Regions from separate parts of the Sphaerisporangium sp. NPDC049002 genome, predicted to be linked through region 1. Evidence: riboswitches for the same ligand, from Rfam matches in the RefSeq annotation. Region 1 holds a riboswitch; each other region holds the start of a gene.
The links. Region 1 has a riboswitch for S-adenosylmethionine ahead of AB0B89_RS28935 (LLM class flavin-dependent oxidoreductase). Riboswitches for the same ligand answer to the same signal wherever they lie in the genome.
Positions count from the first base shown of each region.

Region 2: linked by a shared signal. The riboswitch ahead of AB0B89_RS32185 (NtaA/DmoA family FMN-dependent monooxygenase) and the one ahead of AB0B89_RS28935 (LLM class flavin-dependent oxidoreductase) in region 1 are both predicted to bind S-adenosylmethionine.
Region 3: linked by a shared signal. The riboswitch ahead of thrC (threonine synthase) and the one ahead of AB0B89_RS28935 (LLM class flavin-dependent oxidoreductase) in region 1 are both predicted to bind S-adenosylmethionine.

Region 1 covers NZ_JBEZFH010000197.1:728-3,976, reverse strand. Annotated here, with positions in the region: gene AB0B89_RS28940 (LLM class flavin-dependent oxidoreductase) at 1-737, opposite strand, end outside; gene AB0B89_RS28935 (LLM class flavin-dependent oxidoreductase) at 812-2,017, opposite strand; SAM riboswitch class IV at 2,118-2,225, opposite strand; gene sigK (ECF RNA polymerase sigma factor SigK) at 2,469-3,059, shown strand; gene AB0B89_RS28925 (anti-sigma factor) at 3,056-3,249, shown strand, end outside.
Region 2 covers NZ_JBEZFH010000256.1:5,034-8,282, reverse strand. Annotated here, with positions in the region: gene AB0B89_RS32195 (glutathione-independent formaldehyde dehydrogenase) at 1-43, shown strand, start outside; gene AB0B89_RS32190 (acyl-CoA desaturase) at 103-1,143, opposite strand; SAM riboswitch class IV at 1,372-1,480, shown strand; gene AB0B89_RS32185 (NtaA/DmoA family FMN-dependent monooxygenase) at 1,519-2,856, shown strand; partial or broken gene AB0B89_RS32180 (TIGR03619 family F420-dependent LLM class oxidoreductase) at 3,137-3,249, opposite strand, start outside.
Region 3 covers NZ_JBEZFH010000118.1:6,840-10,088, reverse strand. Annotated here, with positions in the region: gene thrC (threonine synthase) at 1-1,260, opposite strand, end outside; SAM riboswitch class I at 1,275-1,438, opposite strand; gene AB0B89_RS22455 (RNA polymerase sigma factor) at 1,587-2,141, opposite strand; gene AB0B89_RS22450 (trehalose-6-phosphate synthase) at 2,305-3,249, shown strand, end outside.

The sequences.
Region 1 (3,249 bases):
TCCTGGGAGGTCCTGGCGCCGTAGTAGCCCGCGGTGCCCGCGCCGACCAGCGCTTCGGCCGGATCGTGCCCGTAGAACTCCAAGCGCTCCCGGTAGTGGCGGATCAGCTCGGCGTAGGGCTCGATCGGGTTGGTGACGTTGGCGGAGAACAGAGGGTCGCCATACCGGGCCGCGAGGTCCACCGACTCCCTGCTGGTGGCGCTGCCGTGCCACACGCGGACCGGCCGCTGGAGCGGGCGCGGCCAGGTCTCCGCCTCGCGCAGCTCGGGGCGGAAGCGGCCGGACCAGGTGACCTTGTCCTCGCGCCAGAGGCGGCGGAACAGCTCGTAGGACTCGCGGTTGCGGTCCCACTGGTCCTCGCTGGTCACGTGGAACAGCTGTGCCTGCGCGGCGCCGTTTCCCTTGCCGATGATGAGCTCCAGCCGGCCCCCCGACAGGTGGTCGAGGGTGGAGTAGTCCTCGAAGGCCCGCACGGGGTCGAGCAGGCTCAGCGTGGTGACGGCGGTGAACAGCCGGATCTCGGAGGTTCTGGCGGCGATGTGGCTGAGCACGACCGGCGGTGAGGAGGAGATGAAGGGACGCTCGTGGCGCTCTCCGACCCCGTAGCCGTCGAAGCCCAGCTCCTCGGCCAGGACGGCGTTGTCGACCACCTCGCGCAGCCGTGCCGTGGTCGGCTTCAGCTCACCGGTGATGGGGTCGGGCCCGTGGACGATCAGTGTGATGGCGAGGAACTTCATGCGGGTTCCGTTTCGGCGGCCGGCTCGGCCGGCCGCGGGATCGTGTCCTCGTTGGAGGGCTTCAGAGGCGGGGCTCAGACGGCGGTTGTGGCGTAGCGGTTGGCCGGAAGGGGCAGCCCGAGCAGGCCGCGCAGCGTCGGCGCCTCGTACGCGCGGCGGAAGGCGTCCCGGCCCTGGAGCACGGGCACCAGGCCCCGGGTGATCGCCCTCAGGTCGGAGGGCAGAACGCCGGGACGCAGCCGGTAGCCCTGGATGCCCGCCTCCCGCCAGTCGAGGAGCAGGTCCGCGAGCCGCTCGGGGGTGCCGGTGAACACCGCCGCGTCCGAGACGTGCTCGGCCCCGTCGAGCTCGTCGAGCCGGGACCTGCGGTCCGCCGCCGTCCGTGCGTCGGCGTCGAGGTGGACCAGCAGGTCGGCGAAGACGAGCAACGGCTCGCCCGGCCGGCCCACGGCCGCCTCCGCCTCGCGGACCTCCGCGACGATCGCGCGCGCCTGCTCCTTGTCGTGGGGGGTGACGTAGACGACGTCGGCGCCGCGCGCGGCGAAGCGGTAGGCCAGGCTCGCGTGCGCGAGGGCGGTGACGAGCGGCTGGCCCTGCGGCGGCCGAGGGGTGATCGCCGGGCCCTTGACGCCGAACCACCGGCCCTGGAAGTCGACGTAGTGCAGCTTGTCGCGGTCGACGAAGCGGCCGGTGGCGACGTCGCGGATCACGGCGTCGTCCTCCCAGCTGTCCCACAGGCGGCGCACGACCTCGACCGCGTCCGCGGCCTCCTCCAGCAGGTCGCTCACGTGCCCGGCCGGCTCGGGGGCCTCGTGGTCGGCCGGCCGCAGCACCGGGAACTCCCGGCGGCCGAAGTGCCCGGCCTCGGTGTGACGGCCGGAGACCTGCGCGCGCCACCCGGCGCGCCCGCCGCTGACGTGGTCCAGGGTGGCGATGCCGGTCGCGACGTGGAAGGGCTCGGTGTGGGTGGTCGTGGCCGTGGGCACCAGCCCGACGCGGCCGGTCACCGGCGCGATCCTGGCCGCGAGGAGCACGGCGTCGAGCCGTCCGCGCACCTGGTCGGTACGGTCGTCGGGGCCCTCGTACGAGGACGACTGCGGGCCGAGGGAGTCCTCGATCGTCACGAAGTCGAGCAGGCCGCTCTCGGCCTCGGTGGCGAGATCGGTCCAGTAGCGGGCGGAGAAGAGCTCTCGCGGGCGGGCGGACGGGTCGCGCCACGCCGCGGGGTGCCAGCCGGCACCGTCGAGGGCCGCGCTGATGTGGAGGGGAGTGGGCGGCATTCGGGGGCCTCTTCCTCTTGCTGTGACGGCGGGGCTCCGGCGAACCGCGATGCCACCGCTCGCACCCCCCACCTCCAGCCGATCACCGCCGGCCGGGGCCGGCGTTCGCTTGCGGGACGCTTCCGCCCCGCCTGGTCGTCACCTGGAGCACCCTGCGGACGCGGGGTTGCCGACCAGCAAGCCAGGGCTTTTCGCTGGTCTCGTGACCTCAATCGACGATAGCCCCGCGCAGTAAAGTATGCAATTCCTACCTGATTACTTCCAGGCTGCGGCGGTAAGGCCCGGGGAAACGTTCTCACCGGCCACGATGTGTAACCCCCCTTCGGCCTCCGGCGCATCCCCCCGCTCAGCGGTGCGTGCCCCGACCAGGGAAACCGCCTCCGTCCAATCCGCGGGCCGGGTGTGTCCGAAGTAGATGTGTCAGCGTCCACGCCGATGGTGGGGAGAGTGCATGAGGCCGAGACGGGCCGCGCCGGTGGATGACGGCCGGCATGACCAGCCAGGGTTGGAGAAGCTCCTGGAACGGGTCGCGCGCGGGGACCGCCCGGCGTTCGAGAAGGTGTATGACATGGTGGCGGCCCCGGTCTACGGCGTGGCCCTGCGGGTGCTCCGCGACCCCGCCCAGGCCGAGGAGGTGGCCCAGGAGGTGCTGGTCGAGGTCTGGCGCGGCGCCGCGCGCTTCGAGGGCTCCCGGGGGTCGGGGGTGGCGTGGGTGATGACGATCGCCCACCACCGCGCCGTCGACCGGGTCCGCGCCGCGCAGGCGGCGATCGACCGTGAGGACCGCGTGGCGCGCCTGGAGGTGCGGCGCCCCTATGACGTCGTCGTCGAGTCGGTCGAGACCACGCTCGAATGGGAACGGCTGCGCCGATGCCTTGAGGGTCTGACCGAGTTGCAGCGCGAGTCGGTTACGTACGCTTATTACGGTGGATATTCCTATAGAGAGGTCGCCGAGCTGCTGAAGGTGCCGCTGGCGACGGTGAAGACCCGGATGCGTGACGGACTCATCCGCATGCGCGACTGCCTGGGGGTGGAGCGATGAGCCGCGACCCGCACACGCTGGCCGGCGCGTACGCGTTGTACGCCATCGACGACGCCCGGGACCGCTTGAGCTTCGAGGACCATCTGACCCGGTGCGCCGAGTGTGCCGAGGAGACGCGGGGGTTGCGCGAGACCGCCGCCCGCCTCGGCGTCGCCGTGGGCAAGGAGCCTCCGCCCGCGCTCCGCGAGCG
Region 2 (3,249 bases), on a different contig from region 1:
GCCCGGCTGGACCAAGGTGACGCTGAAGCCCGGCCTCGGATAACCGGCCCGCGGGCGCCGTGTCGCCCCCGTCGCCGGCCCTGTGGCCTCGGTATCGGCCGCTCAGCGCTCCCGGGCTCGCAGCGGGGCGCCCGCTTGGTGCATGTGGCGCAGGGCCTGGGCGTACGAGCTGTACAGGCTGCTTTCGAGATAGGGGATGCCCAGCTCCGCGCAGTAGGCCCGGACGATCGGCTGGGCCCTGCGCAGGTTGGGCATCGGCATGCTCGGGAACAGGTGGTGCTCGATCTGGTAGTTGAGCCCGCCGAGGGCGATGTCCACCATGCGCCCGCCCCGCACGTCGCGGGAGGTGAGCACCTGGCGGCGCAGGAAGTCCGGGCGCTCGTCACCGGTCATCATCGGCATGCCCTTGTGGTTGGGCGCGAACGTGCAGCCCAGGTAGACGCCGAAGATCGCCTGGTGCACGGCGACGAACAGCAGCCCCTTGCCGGGCGGCAGGACCGCGAAGACCGCCGCGAAGTAGGCCGCGAAGTGGACGACGAGCAGTGTGCCCTCGACCCCCCGGTGCTTGAGCGACGGCCGCCCGAGGGCCCGGAAGCCGGCCACGTGGAGGTGCAGGCCCTCCAGCGTCAGCAGAGGGAAGAACAGGAACGCCTGCCAGCGGCCGATGTACCTGGCCACGCCCCGGCTGACGGCGGCCTGCCGCTGCGACCAGACCAGGACGTTGGGGGAGACGTCGGGGTCGTGGTCCTCGTGGTTGGGGTTGGCGTGGTGCCTGGTGTGCTTGTCCATCCACCAGCCGTAGCTCATGCCGACGCCGAGGTTGCCCGCCACCCATCCCGCGATCTCGCTGGTACGCCGGGAACGGAAGACCTGCCGGTGCGCGAGGTCGTGGGCGACGAGCGCCACCTGGGCGAAGACCAGCGCGAGGAACGCCCCGACCAGGAGCTGGTACCAGGAGTCGCCCACCATGAAGAACGCGACCCAGCCGGCCACGAACAGGGCCGCGACGACGCCGAGCCGCAACGCGTAGTAGGCGGGGCGCCGGTCGAGCAGTCCGGCCTCGGTGATCCGGCGGGACAGCCGGGCGAAGTCGCTGCCGCGCGCCTCCCGATCCGGGGCTTCGATCGTGGATGAGCTGGTCACAGGTCTCCTCACGTGGTGGCGGATCGATGACCGCGTCAACCCTGGGGATGCGCCGCGTAGCGTTTTCGGGATGGGTTGGGACGGCCCGTCCAAGACTGTCGGGATCGCCGGGTACGGCGATATCCAGGCACCACGCCGGTACGCGGTAGTGCTAGCCCCACCATGACGAGGCCCCGGTGCCGGATCGGGTGGTTGACAGGGAAACCTATTTTTCCTACCTTTTAACTAGGTATTGAGCCGACGCAAAGGCCCGGCCGGTCGGCCGGCGACCTTCGCTCCGCGCGGGGTGCCCCGGAGAACACCTGGCGGCCTGGCAGGCACGTCGCAGGCGCGGCCCCCGCGCGGGGGTCCGGATCGAAGCAGGAGGATCCTCCGATGAGCAGGCCGCGCAAGCAGGTTCATCTGGCGGCGCACTTTCCCGGCGTCAACGACACCACGGTCTGGGCCGATCCCCGGTCCGGGAGCCAGATCGACTTCTCCTCGTTCCGCCACCTCGCCGCGACGGCCGAGCGGGGGAAGTTCGACTTCTTCTTCCTTGCGGAGGGACTGCGGCTGCGCGAGCTCAAGGGCCGCATCCACGACCTGGACGTCGTCGGCCGCCCGGAGTCGCTCACCGTCCTTTCCGCGCTCGCCGCCGTCACGACGCGGCTCGGCCTGGCCGGCACGGTCAACGCCACGTTCAACGAGCCGTACGAGCTGGCGCGGCGCCTTGCCACGCTCGACCACCTGAGCGAGGGCCGCGCCGCCTGGAACGTCGTCACCACGTCAGACGCCTTCACCGGGGAGAACTTCCGGCGTGGCGGTTTCCTCGACCGGGCCGACCGCTACAACCGGGCGGCCGAGTTCCTCCAGCTCGCCCGCGAGCTGTGGGACTCCTGGCGGCAGGACGCCGTCGTCGCCGACCCCGGGACGGGGGTGTTCGTACGGCCGGACGGGATCGCCCCGGTGCGGCATCAAGGGGCACAGTTCGACGTCTCCGGGGTGTTCAACGTCCCGCGCGGCCCGCAGGGGCACCCGGTGATCATCCAGGCGGGCGACTCCGACGAGGGCCGCGAGTTCGCCGCGTCCACGGCGGACGTCATCTTCAGCAGGCACGGCACCCTCCACGAGGGCCAGGCCTTCTACAGGGACGTCAAGGGCCGGATGGCCAGGTACGGCCGCACGGAGGACCGGCTGAAGATCCTTCCCGCCACGACGTTCGCGCTGGGCGACACCGAGGAGGACGCGGCGGAGAACGCCGCCGAGATCCGGCGGCGCCAGGTGGGCCCGCAGACGGCGATCGCCTTCCTGGAGCAGGTCTGGGGGAGGGACATGTCCGCCTACGACCCCGAAGGCCCGCTGCCGGACCTCGACCCCGACCTGTCGGGCGGGGTGTCGGCGGGACGGGTGCCGATCGGGGACCGGGCGGAGGTGGCCGCCAAGTGGCGTGCCCTCGCCGACGAGAAGAAGCTCAGCATCCGCGAGCTGGTCATCGAGGTGACGGGCCGCCAGAACTTCGTCGGCACGCCGGCCTCCGTGGCCGCCCGCATCGACGAGTTCGTCCAGTCGGACGCCGCCGACGGTTTCATCCTGGTGCCGCACCTGACCCCGGGGGGCCTGGACGACTTCGTCGACCACGTCGTGCCGATCCTGCAGGAGCGCGGCGTGTTCCGCGCCGACTACACCGGCACGACGCTCCGCGACCACCTCGGAATCCCCCAGCCCGGCGGGTGACCGCCGGGCACGCCCGCCGCGCGGCCTCACAGGGATGCCTGAGCGCGCGGCGGACGACGGCGGTGCCGGTCGCGGGACCGTGCCCGCTCCGGACGGCGGTGCCGGGTCGCGGGACCGTGTCGGCTCCGGACGGCGGTGCCGGGTCGCGGGACCGTGTCGGCTCCGGACGGCGGTGCCGGGTCGCGGGACCGTGTCGGCTCCGGACGGCGGTCTGGAGCTCTTCGAGGAGCCCTATCTCCTCGTCGATGTCGGTCGCGGCCATGCTGGCGAGGAGCACGTGGTCGACGCCGCCGCCTTCGAGCCGCTTGAGGTCCTCGGCGATCTGGCGCGGGGCCCCGCCGAGGAACGGGCGGTCGCCGCCCAGCGGCTCGCGGGTGATCGGCACGTTCGCCC
Region 3 (3,249 bases), on a different contig from region 1:
GAGCGAGGGCCGGATGACGGCGGTGGGCCGGGCCTTGGCGGAGACCGCGTCGAGGGTCTTCAGGCCGTCCCCAGTGTTGAGCACCACCGTCTCGGCCTCCGGGTCCAGGAGGCCGTTCTGGACCAGTTTGCGGAGCACTCCCACGGTGACGCCGCCGGCGGTCTCACCGAAGATGCCCTCGGTGCGGGCCAGCAGGTGGATCGCGTCCACGACCTCGGCGTCCGTGACGTCCTCGACCGCTCCGCCCGTACGGCGGGCGATGTCCAGGACGTACGGCCCGTCGGCGGGGTTGCCGATGGCGAGCGACTTGGCGATGGTGTCCGGCTTGACCGGCTGGACGATGTCGAGACCGGCCTTGAAGGCGGACGACACCGGCGAGCACCCCGCGGCCTGCGCCCCAAAGATCTTGTAAGGCCTGTCCTCGACGAGCCCCAGCTTGATCAGTTCCTTGAAGCCCTTGTCGATCTTCGTGAGCTGCGAGCCCGAGGCCACCGGCACGATGATCTGGTCGGGGATCCGCCAGCCCAGCTGCTCGGCGATCTCGTACGCCAGGGTCTTGGAGCCCTCCCCGTAGTAGGGACGGAGGTTCACGTTGACGAAGCCCCACTTGTCGCCCAGCGGGTCGCCGATGAGCTCCGAGCAGAAGCGGTTGACCTCGTCGTAGGTGCCCTCGATGCCCACCAGGCGCCCGCCGTACACCGAGGCCATGATGATCTTGGCCTCTTCGAGGTTCGACGGGATGAACACGCAGGAGTCGAGCCCCGCGCGGGCCGCGGCGGCGCCGACGGCGCCCGCGAGGTTGCCCGTGGAGGAGCACGACAGGGTGTGGAAGCCGAAGTTGCGCGCCGCCTCAAGGGCGATCGCGACGACCCGGTCCTTGAAGGAGTGGGTCGGGTTCCCGGAGTCGTCCTTGACGTGCAGGCTCCGGATCCCCAGCTCACGGGCCAGGTTGTCGGCCTTGACCAGCTTGGTCCAGCCGGGCGCGAGGTTGGGCTTGGAGATGACGTCGGCGGGCACCGGGAGGAGCGAGCGGTAGCGCCAGATGTTCTGCGGGCCGGACTCGATCTCCCGGCGGGTCACCGACGCGGCGCGGCCGGCCTCGGGGGTGTCCCAGGTGTAGGCCACTTCGAGTGGCCCGAAACACTCGATACAGGCGAAGATCGGTCCGAGGTCGTAGCGAGTGCCACATTCGCGGCAGGAGAGCGCGACGGCGGGGCCGAAGTCGAGTGTGGTCGTTGTCTCAGCTGTTGCGAGCGCCATGAAGCGAGGCCTTTCCCTCATCTTCGCCCGGACCACCTTGATCACGGGCCGGAATTGGCACCTGTCCCGGCTGGTCTCAGTTGGTCGGATGCCGCGTCGTTCGGAGACGCGTGTGACCACAGCCGGGAGGGTTGCCGGGGCTTCGCAGGGCCGGTCCCTCCACCCCTCTGGATGAGCAATATGAAGTTGTGATCCCGCCGATGTTTCAGGCAGGACAAAAGAACTGTACCTTGCCCGCCAGCGGGTTCGGCGAGTTGTCTCACCAAGCGAGACGACCGCGTATCACCGACGCGCGGCCGGAGTGACCGCGCGGTGGGATCGCGGGCTCACCTGTAGGCGTCGCCGAGGGCCGCCTGCACGTATTTGCGTGCCTGGTGGATGCGCGACTTGGCGGTGCCGAGAGGGATGCCGAGCTGCTCGGCGACCTCGTTGTAGTCGAGCTGGCAGATGTCGCGCAGCACGAGCGCCTGGGCCAGCTCGGGCTTGTCCGCCTCCAGCGCCTCCATGGCGTCGAGCAGGTCGAGCCGCGAGCCCGCGATGACGCTCACCCGGCGCGGGTCGGCCCGCATGTCGGGAAGGTCCTCGGAAGTCTGCTCGGCGCCCCGGCGCTTCAGCGTGCGATAGGTCGTGCGCGCGCAGTTGGCGGTGACGATGTGCAACCAGGTGGAAAAACGTGCCCGCCCTTCGAACCTTCCGATGTTGCGGGCGACGGCCAGCAACGTATCCTGGCTAGCCTCCTCCGCGTCCTGGTGGTAGGGCAGGAGCCTCGCGCAGTGGCGGAGCACGTCGGGCTCGATGCGGCGGAGGAGCTCTCCGAGGGAGCGGTGATCACCTTGGGCGGCGGCGCGGGCCAGCTCTTCGGTCGTCTCGTCAAGCGCCATGCCGGAGCTCCCCTCGACCGTCTCCACTTTGCCTCGACCAGACCATCAGCCCATCTTATTGGGAGCGTTAAATTCATTTAATCTGCGGCCGAGTGCGCATCACAGCGGAGATGAACGGCGAGGGACGACCGCCACCTGGCGGACGAGGAGTGGTGATGGGCAGATGAACACTGTTCTGCTGGCCTCCAACAGGGGCCCGGTGTCGTTCACGCTGGCCGACGACGGTGCGCTGACCATGCGCCGGGGCGGAGGCGGCATGGTCTCCGGCCTCTCGGAGGTCGCCAAGGACACGAACGTGCTGTGGGTGTGCGCCGCCCTCTCCGACGGCGACCGCAGCGCCGTACGGCTCGCTCCGAGCGGGCGCCTCGACCAGGCGGGCTACGACACCGGGCCCGTGCGCATGCTGGACATCCCGCCCGCGACGTTCCACCGCGCCTACAACGCCGTGGCGAACTCCACGCTGTGGTTCGTCAACCACCTGCTGTACGACATCCCGAACTCGCCGCAGTTCGACATGCGGTTCCGCAGAGAGTGGGAGTCCTACCAGGACTACAACGCCGCGTTCGCCCTCGCCCTGGCCGAGGAGGCCGCGCACGGCGCCCGGGTGATGATCCAGGACTACCACCTCACCCTCGCCCCGGCGATGCTCCGGGTCGAACGGCCCGACCTGCGCATCGCCCACTTCTCCCACACCCCGTGGGCGCCTCCGGAGTACTTCTCGCTGCTGCCCGACGACATCTCCGCCGAGCTGCTGTCGGGCATCCTCGGCGCCGACCACGCCGGCTTCCTCGCCGCCCGCTGGGCCTCGGCGTTCATGGACTGCTGCGAGACCCTGCTCGGCGCCCGGGTCGACCGCGTCGAACGCACCGTCACCTACGAGGGCCGGACGACGCGCATCGGCGTACACGCCCTCGGTGTCGACGGCGACGCGCTCTGGGCCCGTGCCCTGGAGCCCGATGTCGAGTCGCACATGACCGCCCTGCGCGAGCGGGTGGGCGACCGCAAGCTCATAGTGCGGATCGACAGGACCGAGCTGTCGAAGAACATCGTGCGCGGCCTGTCGGCCTACAAGCAGTTCCTGACCGACCATCCCGAGTGGCACGGCAAG